DNA from 3 places in the Aliamphritea ceti genome. Region 3 is predicted to be linked to each of the others. Evidence: predicted binding sites of a transcription regulator. Region 3 holds the regulator's gene; each other region holds the start of a gene.
The links. Region 3 encodes FNR, which switches genes on or off when oxygen is low (the NO sensors DNR and NnrR bind a similar motif). Its sites were predicted from a motif close to TTGATNTANATCAA; they were not measured.

Region 1 (4,753 bases), 640 kb from region 3:
AACAGATGATGGACGCATACTCTTCTGTAGGTATGCCGCTGAATTATAACCACTGGTCGTACGGCAAACAGTTTGTCTCCACAGAGCAGCAGTACAAACGCGGCCAAATGGGCCTTGCATACGAAATAGTTATTAACTCAGATCCATGTATTTCTTACCTAATGGAAGAAAACACTATGACGATGCAGGCGCTCGTTATTGCCCACGCCTGCTATGGCCATAATTCATTCTTCAAAGGTAACTATCTGTTCCGAACCTGGACAGATGCCTCAGCAATTATCGACTATCTGCTATTTGCCAAAAACTACATCGCAAAATGCGAAGAGCGCCATGGCCTGGAGGCAGTAGAACAAATCCTCGATGCCTGTCACGCCCTAATGAATTACGGTGTAAACCGATATCAGCGACCTCAACCCATTACCCCCGATGAAGAAAAAGCCCGCCAGGCGGAACGTGAAGAATACGTTCAGAGGCATATAAATCAGCTCTGGAATACCATCCCCAAAAAAGATTCTGAAGAAGTTGTACATGAAATACGCTTTCCCAAAGATCCTGAGGAAAACTTACTTTACTTTATTGAAAAAAATGCACCATTGCTTGAATCATGGCAACGTGAACTGGTACGGATTGTTCGTAAAATTGCGCAGTACTTTTATCCTCAGCGCCAAACTCAGGTAATGAACGAAGGCTGGGCCTGTTTCTGGCATTACACCTTATTAAATCATCTGCATGATGAAGGTCTGGTGACCGATGGCTTTATCATGGAGTTTCTTCACTCTCATACCAGCGTAGTCTATCAGCCTCCATTCGACTCACCTTACTTTAGCGGTATAAACCCTTATGCGCTCGGCTATGGGATGATGCAGGATATCCGTCGTATTTGTGAAAACCCAACCGATGAGGATCGTGAATGGTTCCCGGATATCGCTGGCAGTGACTGGAATGAAACGATTCAGGACGCGATGCGGAACTATAAAGACGAAAGCTTCATTTTACAGTTTTTGTCCCCTAACATGATTCGCGAACTTAAGTTGTTCACAATTGACGATGACAGCCGTAGCAGCACATTACAAATAAGTGCTATTCACAATAACAGCGGCTATCAGAAGGTTCGCGAAAATCTTGCGGCGCAATACAATATCGGTAACCGAGAACCTAATATACAAGTGTATAACGTTGACGTCAGAGGTGACCGCTCGCTAACGCTGCGCCATTACATACACAGCGGCCAGCCGCTTGGAGACTCAACTTTCGAAGTCCTCAAGCATTTACATATCCTCTGGGGATTTGATATCCATATGGAATCTGTCACTCCGGAAGGAAATGTACAAAAAAACTTCCACTGCCCTCTGCAGCCAGAAGCTGCAACCGCAGAATAACTTATTGGCGCCTGCACCACCGGCGCCTGTTTTCCCCCGGTCTATAGCTTATTCAGCCAGCCCCTATTAGTATCAACCACAAAGCCAATAAGACAACACTTAAGGACGCATCATGGATTGCCTTTTCTGTAAAATTCTTAAGCAGGAAATACCTGCTCAAATCGTTTACGAAGATGACAAAGTTATCGCTTTTAACGACATTAATCCTGAAGCCCCTACCCATGTACTGATTATTCCCCGCAAACACATTGCGACCATTAATGATATTGGACCTGAAGACTGTGAGCTTGTTGGGCATATGGTTTTAGCAGCTAACAGCATTGCTAAACAGGCAGGCTTCGCTGAAGACGGCTATCGCACGGTATTCAACTGTAACGAAGATGGCGGACAAACTGTTTATCATATTCATCTTCACCTGTTGGGTGGAAAACCAATGGGCTGGCCTCCTTATCAGGAAAAACTCAAAACTGCCTGATATTCAGCGGCTAATTCAAATTCATTTATAAAATCGCTCCAGATACAACCCTAATCAAGTCCGGTATTCAATGCCGGGCTTAATCTGTTTTCGTTACTTTCATACCATTCAATAATGACCTGATTTCTTCAAAGTTAAACTTTTGTCGCACATCAATGAATATCAAATCTTACTGCTGATCTTCGCATATCTGGTATTTATATATTGCAGTGCAACATAGCACCGCGCAGAATACGTCTATCGATAAGACACTGCAGAGATAGCCCAATGACGCTTTCCCGCTTTGACCACATCATTAGCCAGTCACATCAATATCCGCCTTTAAAAACAGCCATAGTCCATCCTGTTGAACCAAACGGCCTTAATGGTGCACTTGATGCCGCAGAGAAAGGAATTATCGCTCCGGTTCTAATTGGACCAGCCCAACGCATTCAGGTACAAGCTAAAAAGCTGCAAAGGGACATTAGCCAGTACCCTATTATCGACACTGCCCATAGCCATGCAGCAGCCGAAAAAGCTGTTCAGCTTGCCAGTAAAGGTACTGTAAGCGCTCTGATGAAAGGCGATCTCGCATCGGCAGAATTACTCAGTGCTATTCTGAATAAAGCCAGCGGGCTCAGAATCGAGCGCAGACTAAGCCATGCTTTTTTGCTGGATATTCCCCGTTATCATAAACCACTTGTAATTACTGACGCTGCTATTAACGTCACCCCGGATCTGCAAGTAAAAGCCGACATACTACAAAATGCCATCGACCTTTGCTTATCTCTGGGTATCACAACACCTAAAGCAGCAATCCTTGCTGCTATTGAAAAAGTAAAACCTGGTATGCCCAGTACAATTGATGCTGCGGCGCTGTGTAAAATGGCCGACAGACATCAAATTCACGGCGCTATTGTTGATGGTCCTCTAGCCTTCGATAATGCTATATCGCTACAGGCAGCCAGAGATAAACATATTCAGTCTCCGGTCAGTGGTGATGCCGATATCCTCCTGGCGCCGGACTTAGAAGCGGCCAACATGCTGGCCAAACAACTGATATATTTAGCTAACGCCCGTTCTGCAGGCTTAGTACTCGGGGCGAGCGTGCCTATAGTGCTGAATAGTCGGGCAGATGGCAGTGATGCGCGCCTGGCATCCTGCGCATTGGCTGCATTAACCGTACAACATAAGCATCAATCCTTAACAGAGATTCTGACAGACTCATGAGCTTAATCCTTACCGTAAACGGCGGTTCATCCAGCCTTAAATGTGCACTCTTTATCCGTTATGCAGACCACGACGAATGCCTGTACAGATTTCGCTTCAGTAATATTCTTGAACAGGCACAGGTACTTGTTCGACGCGATAAAGCGTTTGGCCGTGAAGCCAGTGTTGAACAAAACGACTTACCGCTGACAGATATACCTAAGGAAGAGCGTCATCAGGCCTGCCTGAAATATGTGATGGAATGGATTGATGCTCAATTTCTGGATGCAGAAATATGCGCCTTCGGTCATAGAGTCGTGCACGGTGGGGACATGTTCACCGCACCGGTTCTAGTGACTGATGATGTCATGCAAAAACTTGAAACACTCATTCCACTTGCACCGTTACATCAGCCTTATAATTTAAAACTTATACAAGTCTGTCAGGAGCTGATCCCTTCAGCCATTCAGGTTGCAAGCTTTGATACTATGTTCCATCACAGCCACGCTGCAGAAGAAAAGTATTACGCAATTCCCCGTGAATATAGTGAAGCCGGCATTCATAAATATGGGTTTCATGGACTGTCTTACGAGTTTATTAATCATAAGCTCGAAGAACTTTCTGAACAGGACAAACACGCTAACACTATCGTTTGTCACCTTGGCGCCGGAGCCAGCATGTGTGCAATTAAAGATGGTAAATCCATCGCCTCCAGTATGGGATTCACTGCTGTAGAAGGCCTCCCAATGGGTACCCGTTGCGGCACTATCGACCCGGGCGTACTGTTATTTTTACAACGTCACTACCAACTGGATAATGATCAGTTGGAAAACGTACTCTATCAACAAAGTGGTTGGCTGGGCGTATCCGGAGAAAGTGCCGACATGCTTACCCTGAGACACAGTGACAATCCACATGCACAAGAAGCAATAGACATGTTTTGCTATCGGGCTGCTCTGGAAATTGGTCGGTTAAGTGCCGCCTTGGGGGGGCTTAAGCAGCTTGTTTTTACCGGCGGTGTAGGCGAAAACGACTGCTATATCCGTGAGCAGATTTGCCAGCGCAGCGCTTGGCTAGGTGTAAAAATTAATGACCTTGCTAATAGCAATAACTTAAGTTGTATCAGCACAGCAGAAAGTAGCATTAGCGTACGTGTAATCGCGACCAATGAAGAAGCAATGATTGCACAGCATACTGAAGAAGTTATGGACTGGCTGGCCGCACGGGAAGAACAGGCCGCAGTTTAATTTGCGCGTTAATTAAACAAAAAATGCCGGATCAAAGTCCGGCATTTTTATGTGTATTATGTTTACCTTTACTCTTATTTAGCTACGCTGGCGCACCGCTTCAAATAAACACACCCCGGTCGCCACTGATACGTTAAGGCTACTCACCTCTCCAGACATAGGTATCTTGATCAGGTGATCGCAATGTTCACGGGTTAAACGACGTAAACCTTTACCTTCAGCGCCCATCACCAGAGCCATAGGGCCTTTCAGATCTGCATCATACACCATAACTTCCGCTTCACCGGCAGTACCGGTAATCCAGATACCCCGCTGCTGAAGATCTTTCATTGTCCGGGCCAGATTTGTAACCTGAACATATGGAACAGCATCAGCAGCGCCACAGGCAACCTTACTGACAGTCCCATTAAGTGGTGCAGATTTATCTTTAGGTGCAATAACAGCATGTACACCTGCTGCATCCG
Region 2 (4,753 bases), 2.3 Mb from region 3:
ATGCTCAGTAGCAATGAAACGGCAGTCCTCAACCAGACTGTTCAACAACGGCTGTAACTCAAAGTACTGCGCATCTCCGGACTGACTTTCAAGCCGTGCCAAACTCAGAATTTCATCTATTAACCGGCTTAACCGCTCACACTCCAGGTTTATCCGGGTTACCAGGACCTGATCATCTTCACCAAGCCGCTGTTCTACTAACCCTGCTGCCATTTGCAAACGCGCCAGAGGAGCCCGTAACTCATGCGATACATCCTGCAACAAACGCTGATTTGCACTTAATGCCTGCTCAACATGGTCTGCCATACGGTTAAATTCCCGGGCCAGATCGCCTATTTCATCCGCTCTTGCTGAAAGCCGGGTATCTGTACGAACTGAATAGTTTCCCTGATACAAATCTTCAGTATGCTGCCGTAAGCGCTTAATTGGCCGTATAACAATCCAGGTTAACCACAGACTGGCCAACGCCGAAACAACTATAATCACCACCATCTGTACCGACAGCATAAACTTGAAAACCGACCAGTACAGTGACTTGCGCGGATTGATATCAACAACTACCCGATAATCATTGCCACTATCTGCTGTCAGCGTTAAAAACATACTGCCGGGCTTTTCTTTTCCGACTGGCCGTTTAGGCCCGGCTATTTGCTTACCATCCGCCGCATAAATCCTGACTTTAAAATAAGGCAAAAACTGCCGCTCACGCTGATTATGCTCACGATTATCATGGCCACGCTTTTCTCGCCCGTAGCCTTCCTTTTTCTTTCCGTCATTATGCCCGCCATCATTATCGTATGACGGTTTCAACCAGGATGGCGAACGCTGTACTGAGCCGGTACGCTCAAAACGCTCCACCAACACTTCCGCAAATCCCATCGCTTTGGCAGCCAACACTTCCTGATGTTTTTCGCGCTCTACTACACGCCCCATCACAAAGGCAGTAATCAGCACCACCAGCAAACTGGTTAACCAGATAGACAGAAATATTTTCCAGCCCAGAGACGTGAAGCGTTTCATCACACAGCTCCGGCATTATCAGCAACAAATAAGTAGCCTTCGCCACGTACTGTTTTAATGATGGTTGTTGCAGGTAATTGCTGCTGAATTTTCTGCCGCACCCGGCTAACATGCACATCAATTGCCCGGTCATAAGCAGTCAGCTTACGATGCAGAACTTTCTCAGTAAGTATGTCCTTACTTACAACCTGACCAGCATGTAGCATCAACTGCGCCAACACATTAAACTCAGCACTGGTCAGCGGTAAATCAACGCTGTTTACCTGCACTTCACGGCAGGCAGTATCCAGCGTAATACCATGCATACCTAACTGATGCTGCTCATCAGCACGCGCCTGAGGCTTTGCCCGGCGAAGCACCGCCCGAATGCGGGCAACCAGTTCACGTGGGTTACAGGGTTTCGCCAGATAATCGTCCGCCCCCATTTCCAAACCAAGTATCCGGTCAACATCATCTCCCCGCCCTGTCAGCATAATCACCGGTATCTGCACTGCCGGACGAATCTGTTGCAACAACTCAAGACCACTCTGGCCCGGCATCATGATATCCAGAATCAGTAAGCTGAAAGCATTATTCTGCAAACGCGGTAACGCTTCTTCAGCACTGTGTGCAAAACTAATCTCAAAACCCTCATGAGACAGGTATTCACCCATCAACTGACACAGCTCAGGGTCGTCATCTATCAATAAAATCTGTGGCTGTTCAGCCATATTCAATCTGCCTCTGTTATCTCTAATATCCCTGCTTATGTTAGCCAGAATAAGCAAAAGCAGGATACCTTGCACAGCCTTTACCTAACTTTACATCGACTTAACCCAACTTAGCACAGACATCTCACATACTGCAGTCATCGAATCAGACGCAATCCCCAAAGGAGATACATCATGCGCAAATCAATCATTATCGCGATCACTACTGCAACAGTTGGCCTGACTACTTTAGGTATAGGCGCCGCTCAGGCGGGCAACAGCGAAGGCTATGGCTGTGGTAAAGGTGAATATTCCGAGCGAGGTGAACACGGAAAGGGCCGTCACGGTAAGTTCGGTATGCAGGGAATGTCCCTTGAGCGTCTCGATAAAAAGCTGGAACTGACAGATGCTCAGGAAGACACTCTGGCACCATTGTTTGATCAGCAATTCGTAAATATGCGTCAGCAAATGCGTGAAATGAAATCTCTACGCCAGGACCTTAAGAACCTGAACGTTGCGGATACAGACTACTCGCAGCAGGTTGAAACGCTAATTAAACAGGGACAGGACGCCGCCGCTACCCTTATCCGTAGTAAAGCCGAGCTGAAGCAGAAAGTTTACGCAGAGTTGACGCCTGAACAACAGGAAAAATTTACCAGCCTGGCAAAGAAATAAACGGGAATTGCTTTTTCTCAGACCTCACGCTTTTCACACACTAAGCGTTTTAACAGAGCATCTTTCAGGATGCTCTTTTTTTATTTAATAAGTCCGCCACCAGCCGCTGCAGCTCCGGTATAATATTTTCTTCGAACCATGGATTACGTTTCAGCCAGATATTATTGCGCGGACTAGGGTGAGGCAAAGGCAAATGCCTAACCAGACCCGGCGCCACATCATAGTATGTCCGCCAGTCATGAACCCGCTCTGTCAGAGTTTGCTTACTCTTTCCTAAATGCCATTCCTGCGCGTATTGCCCTATTAAAAGATTCAATTCTAACGCCGGTAAAGCAGCTAACATCTTTTCACGCCATATAGCAGCACACTCTTTACGGGGCGCAAGATCACCTGACTTCCCAGTTCCTGGGTAACAAAAACCCATTGGAATAATTGCAAAGCAAGCAGGGTCATAAAATGTTGCTTTATCCACGCCAAGCCACTGACGTAACCGATCCCCACTGGGGTCATCGAAAGGAATACCGCTGGCATGCACCCTGCGCCCAGGTGCCTGACCAGCTATCAGAATAGGCGCTTCAGCTGCTGCCTGAAATACAGGACGTACACCATGAGGCAGTGCTGCTTCACATACCCGGCATGCCCGTGCTTCCCGACTGATCTCTTCAATATGCTGCATAACCGGAAGCTCCTTTATCTCAACAGGATTCACAGGATCGTCACAGGCACTTCCTGAGACTGCCACTATATCCCTGCATCATAGTTACAAAGTAATTGACAACCAAACGCAACAGATCAAAAAGCTATACCGAAAGTACATTTCAAACCTCCTCCCATTCAAACTGCATGTCACGCTATCTGACTCAGGCTTACCGGTATTTCAGTTCAAAACATATTACTTGATCAGCAACATCATCGACCCTGACGCAATGAAGGCATCCGCCAACTGATTAAATGCCCACACCAACGGCTGTTACTTATGTTTCACAACTGCGACTAAAACAGATAATTATGGCTAGAAACACTACCTAAACTGATCAGGATCAAACAGAACTGACATAACATTCGCAGGGCTATGTTAGAATACCGAATCAAACTAATTATCATTTGAATTATCTATTATGACTCGATCTGCTCCATTGCCATACGTTATGATCTTGATGACAGCGACCAGTCTGGCGCATGCTGCCGAACCGGTATTCACAACAAAAGCAGAACTTGGTAAGGCGCTTTTCTTTGATGTAAACCTGTCAGTTAATCGCAATCAAAGCTGCGCAACCTGCCATAACCCAAGCACAGGTTTTGCTGATCCACGGGATAACGGCGTTAAAGGTGCAGCATCACTGGGCAGCGATAATACATCTGTCGGTGACCGTAATGCTCCGACAGCGGCCTACGCACTATTTAGCCCAGCCTTTGAATTAAAAGATGGTAAGTATCAGGGCGGTCAGTTTCATGATGGACGGGTAAATACGCTCGCAGAACAAGCTATGGGCCCACCAACAAACCCTGTCGAAATGGCTATGCCGGACAACACAGCTATCTTGCAACGCTTACTGGAAAACGCCAGTTACCGAGAGAGCTTTAATAAACTCTATGGCCCAGAAGTACTTAACGATGCTGAACAGGCATACCTGGCAATGGCCGACAGTATCGCAACCTTTGAAAGCACCGACTTCTTCGCCCCATTTGACTCAAAATACGATCGCTACCTTAAAGGTGAGTATCAACTGACCGACGCAGAGGAACTGGGGCGTACCCTGTTTTTTTCTCAGCAGTTTACTAACTGTAACCAGTGTCACCAACTGAAAACCCGGCCCGGTATGAATCAGGAAACTTTTACAAATTACCAGTACTTCAATATTGGTACGCCTGTAAATAATGACTTACGGGCAGTAAACGGTGTAAGCCCTGAACATAAGGACCGCGGTCTGCTGGATAATCCAGCTGTTGAAGACCCAGCCCAGGCAGGTAAGTTCAAAGTACCCACGCTACGCAATGTTGCGGTGACCGGCCCTTATATGCACAACGGTGTGTTCCAGGACTTACGCACAGTTATTCTTTTTTACAACAAATACAACAGCCGTAGCGCTAAACGCCAGATTAACCCGGAAACCGGTAAGCAGTGGCAATCACCGGAAATTCCAGAAAATATTGCACTGAAAGAACTGGAATCCGGACCCGCACTGGATAACAAGCGCATTGACGCTCTTGTCGCCTTTATGAATACCCTGACCGATCAGCGCTATGAACATCTGCCGACAAAAAACTGAACAGCTAAAAATACAAAAAAGGCGCCTTACGGCGCCTTTTTCAGTGAGTATAACGGCGAATCAAAACACTACATTCATCATTACAATCAGTACAACTAA
Region 3 (4,753 bases):
TGGCTGACCAGAATGAGGGCAAAGCGGTTGCCGGCAATCTGCGCGTCTTGCTGCAAATTGATCAGTTCAGGCAGCGCATCTTCTGATGATCGTGCATCATCAGGTTGGCTGATAGGCGATAGTGCCAGTTTCTGGGCAGGTTGAGCCCAGCTTAAATGGCTGATAAATACACTCACCAATAAGGTGATAAACGGTAGCAGTCTCAGTTTCATTTTTATTATTAACTCAAGGCTGTTTTGTCCATGCAGTAGTCTCTCGCATGGCTGATTCAGGCGCTCTGAATTGCTAAATATAAGCAGTAATTCTTCATAGGTGCGCCAACGACGTTGATCGATTGTAAGCGATTTTTGTGACAGTTTGCTACGTTTCTCAGCAGAATGGTGAGTATACTGGGATGGGCTTATCTAACTTATTGTTTTTTAAGAGTTGTTTAGTATTTTGGTGCAGAAATAAAACAGCCCTGTTAGTACAGGGCTGTAGTAGGTAGGCAAATGTAGCCAGGTAAACTGGGTTTATAAACCTTCGTAAGACATAAGGCTGAAAACCGGAATGCCGGCTTCCTGAATTTTACGTGAGCCTTGTAAGTCAGGCAGATTGATCAGGGTTGCAACTTCAGCAACGCTGGCGCCCAGCTCTTTAATAATAGTGCTGGCGGCCAGTACTGTTCCGCCGGTGGCAATCAGATCATCAAAGATAAGTACATTATCGCCTTTAGTGACGGCGTCGGCCTGCATTTCGACGGTGGCACTGCCGTATTCCAGTTTGTATTCCTGAGAAATAGTTGCACCCGGCAATTTGCCTTTCTTACGGACCAGCACCAGTGGGATATTCAACTGATAGGCCATGATTGATCCGATCAGAAAGCCGCGGGCGTCGATGCTGGCGATGTGGGTAATATCTGAATCAATATAACGCTGGATGAAAGCGTCGCTGATCATGCGTAACGCTTTAGGGTCTTTAAATAGTGGCGTGATATCGCGAAACATAATGCCTTCTTCCGGCCAGTCCGGAATCGTACGCATTACCGACTTTATATAACATTCATCAAAAGACATGAAGAATCCTTACAACAGGGTGTAATTCTGAAAATTTACAGTATGTAGGTATATTCTGGCGCTTTCCTGTCCGGAAGGCTAGTCCATCTGATTAGTATTGATGCGAGCGTCACTGTCTTCTTCAGCCACACAGTCGCCTGACAGCAGCTGGATTTCTTCCAGTTGAATCAGTTCAATTTCCTTACCTTCAACGGTAATCAGGCCATTTTTCTGGAAACGGGTGAAGATACGGCTGACGGTTTCTACTGCCAGACCCAGGAAGTTACCGATTTCATTCCGTGACATGGATAAACGGAACTGAGTGGCAGAGTAACCACGTGCTTTATAGCGGGAAGAAAGTTTGAACAGGAAGGTAGCAATACGCTGCTCAGCATTTTTCTTACTGAGTAGCAGCATCATTTGCTGATCTTCACGTACTTCTTTACTCAGTGTACGCAATACCTGACGGCGCAGCTCAGGAAGCTGTCCTGACAGTTCGTCCAGCCGTGGGAAAGGAATCTCACATACGGTAGTGGTTTCCAGTACTTTGGCTGAAATTGGATATTCGTTTTCGTCAAAACCACTGAAGCCAACCAGTTCACCCGGGAAGTAAAAGCCAGTGATTTGTTCTTCGCCCTGGTTCGTAAGGCTATAGCTTTTGATACTGCCTGCGCGAATGGCATAGATAGATGAAAATGAATCTCCCTGATGGAACAGATGTTCACCTTTCTTCAACGGACGGCTCTTCTCGATAATATTATCGAGGCGATCCATTTCAGTCAGGTTCAGGGAAACAGGAAGACACAGTGAGCTCAGGCTACAGGTGCTGCAATGTACCTGTGAAATGCTGTGTACTTTGCGATCGGTTGCCTTTGTGTCACTCATTATCAAGTCCTGTGATTAGTTCATATATCTTTATTGAATCAGATTATGAAGTAATTTTAGTACGGGTTGAAGTAGTTTAGACCTCAGCACGTTACTTTTGTCGTACAAAGCACAAAAAAAGTAAGGGAATTGCTCAAACCCGTTTGATGTACGGCCCTGAGAGATTAATTTACAGGGCCGTAACGCTATCAATCAAATGATTCGGGAGTATCCCTGAGTAGCCGTTCGCTTTGGAATGTAAGCATCAAATGTCATGCAGATCCGGCGGATTAATAACCTGCCGCTACCTGTTGCCAGCAGTTCACGGTTATCTTTTTCCAGACTGATCAGGCCGTCTTCAGCAAACTGTTCAATTTCTGTGAGTTCTTCTGCAAAGTAGTCATCAAAGCGGATATCAAAGTCTGCTTCGATGCGATCTTTATCCAGCTCAAAGTGACAGATCAGCTGGGTGATAACTGCTCTGCGAATGCGATCATCCAGGCTGAGAGTGACACCACGGTTAATGGCATGAATATCTGCTTCTACGGCGTCTGTATAAAGGCGCATGTCATGCTGGTTCTGGTAATAGACATCACCAATCTGACTGATGGACGAAACCCCCATCGCGACCAGGTCGCATTCTTTATGGGTGGTGTAGCCCTGAAAATTACGGTGAAGCTGATTATTGCGCTGTGCAATGGCCAGTTCATCATCAGGCTTGGCGAAGTGGTCCATACCGATATAGACATAACCTGCATCAGTCAGCATAGCTATAGTCGTTTCCAGAATCGCCAGTTTCGTTTCAGGGCTTGGTAAATCTTCAGCCTGAATGTGTTTCTGAGAACGGAAGCGATCTGGCATATGCGCATAGTTAAATACTGACAAGCGGTCTGGGCTTAGCTCGATAATAGTGGCCAGCGTCTGCTTAAAGCTTTCCAGTGTCTGATGTGGCAAACCGTATATCAGATCCATATTGATAGAACGGAAGCCGAGTCTGCGGGCTTCGTGCAATACTGCAGCAACTTCTTCTACAGGTTGTACACGGTTTACAGCTTGCTGCACTTTGAGTTCGACATCCTGTACACCAAGGCTGATACGGTTAAAGCCAATGTTACGCAGTACCTGAAGTGTTTCGTTATCAACTTCCCGCGGATCAATCTCGATTGAATAATCGCCGCTGTCATCATCTAACAGATTAAAGTTGTCACGCATTGCCTGCATCAGTTCGGTCATTTGTTCGTTACTGATGAAGGTTGGTGTGCCGCCGCCCCAGTGAAGTTGTTCAACAATGCGGTCTTTTGAATACCACTTCGATAGCTGAGCCATTTCCTGATAAAGGGTGTCCAGATAGGGCTGAGCTTTTTTGCGGTTACGGGTGATGACTTTGTTACAGGCGCAGTAGTAACAAACGTGGGCACAGAAGGGGATATGCACATATAAAGATAAGGGAGTGCTAATATCGGCTGTGTTTTGTCCGCAGTCGACCAGATCGCTGGCTTCCAGAGAAGGGTCAAACTGAATTGCGGTAGGGTAGGAGGTGTAACGGGGGCCGGAAAGATCATAACGACGGATCAGATCCAGATCCCATTCTATAAGATTTGGTTGAGTCACTGCATAAGTCTCTTGCTAAAACTGTATAGGGGTCGGTCTGTGCCGACTTATTAATATGAGACTATTGTAGTGATCTGAAAGATGCCCGCATTGACCCTGATCAAGCGCTGAAGGATTGTAGTAAACCTGAAAGCGGTAAGGTGTAGATACCAAAGCTGATAATGCATAGGCCAGCCACAGCTTGAGTAATGCGATGTTGTAAGAAGCCCTGTAGTTGACGGGCCAATAAACCGGTGACCAGCATGGCGGGAATTGTTCCCAGACCGAAGCCGCCCATGAGCAGTGCGGAAGTTTGCCAGTCTGCGGCACTGGCGCTCCAGATAAGTGTAGAGTATACCAACCCACAGGGGAGCCAGCCCCAGATGCTTCCGAGTAACAGTGCTTTAGGTACTGAGCTGACCGGGAGCAATTGCTTGCTAAAAGGCTGCAGATGCTTCCAGAGATGTTTACCCAGTCGCTCAATATAAGTGACAGCCTGCCACCATCTGGCAATATACAGACCCAATAAAATCAACATAAGTCCGGCAATGCTACGCATAATCAGGCCGGTAGTGGGGGATTCTATAAGCCAGCCAAGCCCACCGAGAATTCCGCCTGCAATAGCATAGCTAAGCACCCGGCCAGTATTGAAGCTGAGTAATAAAACGAGCGGATGACGGTTTGGCTGGTTGATGCCCATAGCGATTGCACTGGAAATACCGCCGCACATTCCAAGACAGTGGGCGCTACCGAGTAAACCGAGAAGTACGGCATAAAAGATACTGAGTTCAGTCATTCTGCTTATCAGCAGCCTTTTGTTTGGCGTCGTTAGGGATCAGGTGTTCGTCGTCATCATAGAGAATGCTATGGGCCGGTGACTCCATATCATCGTATTGACCGCTGTTTACAGACCAGAAAAATCCCCAGATACCAAGGCCTGCCAGAATGATAGCGATAGGAATCAGCAGATAGAGAATGTTCATATAGAGATCCGTAGCCCGATAAGCTTAGTTGTTTGACTGTTGCATCACTGGTTGTGACACAGTTTGTTTGGTTGTTCTGTCAGCTTGCCTGAGGCGGGAAAGACGCAGTGCGTTACCCACAACAACAAGCGAGCTGGCAGACATGCCAATAGCAGCCATATAAGGTGCTATCAGTCCGCTGGCAGCAAGCGGCAGCGCGATAATATTATACACCAGCGCCCAGGCCAAATTCTGACGAATTATTTTCTGAGTTTTTTGCGCATGGGTTAAGGCTTGGGGTAA

Region 1: a site for FNR is predicted at 1,997-2,010, ahead of OCU49_RS05780 (bifunctional enoyl-CoA hydratase/phosphate acetyltransferase). Genes of this name have one in related genera too.
Region 2: a site for FNR is predicted at 3,415-3,428, ahead of OCU49_RS21980 (cytochrome-c peroxidase). Genes of this name have one in related genera too.

Annotation. Positions count from the first base shown of each region.
Region 1 covers NZ_AP025282.1:1,264,299-1,269,051, reverse strand. The annotation lists gene OCU49_RS05790 (SpoVR family protein) at 1-1,379, shown strand, start outside; gene OCU49_RS05785 (histidine triad nucleotide-binding protein) at 1,492-1,854, shown strand; gene OCU49_RS05780 (bifunctional enoyl-CoA hydratase/phosphate acetyltransferase) at 2,122-3,063, shown strand; gene OCU49_RS05775 (acetate/propionate family kinase) at 3,060-4,289, shown strand; gene rlmB (23S rRNA (guanosine(2251)-2'-O)-methyltransferase RlmB) at 4,368-4,753, opposite strand, start outside.
Region 2 covers NZ_AP025282.1:4,839,341-4,844,093, forward strand. The annotation lists gene OCU49_RS21960 (sensor histidine kinase) at 1-1,020, opposite strand, end outside; gene OCU49_RS21965 (response regulator) at 1,020-1,730, opposite strand; gene OCU49_RS21970 (Spy/CpxP family protein refolding chaperone) at 1,905-2,384, shown strand; gene OCU49_RS21975 (uracil-DNA glycosylase family protein) at 2,449-3,060, opposite strand; gene OCU49_RS21980 (cytochrome-c peroxidase) at 3,503-4,654, shown strand; gene OCU49_RS21985 (SLC13 family permease) at 4,715-4,753, opposite strand, start outside.
Region 3 covers NZ_AP025282.1:1,903,010-1,907,762, forward strand. The annotation lists gene OCU49_RS08700 (thioredoxin family protein) at 1-212, opposite strand, end outside; gene OCU49_RS08705 (adenine phosphoribosyltransferase) at 513-1,055, opposite strand; gene fnr (fumarate/nitrate reduction transcriptional regulator Fnr) at 1,134-1,919, opposite strand; gene hemN (oxygen-independent coproporphyrinogen III oxidase) at 2,112-3,509, opposite strand; gene OCU49_RS08720 (sulfite exporter TauE/SafE family protein) at 3,610-4,284, opposite strand; gene ccoS (cbb3-type cytochrome oxidase assembly protein CcoS) at 4,277-4,471, opposite strand; gene OCU49_RS08730 (heavy metal translocating P-type ATPase) at 4,496-4,753, opposite strand, start outside.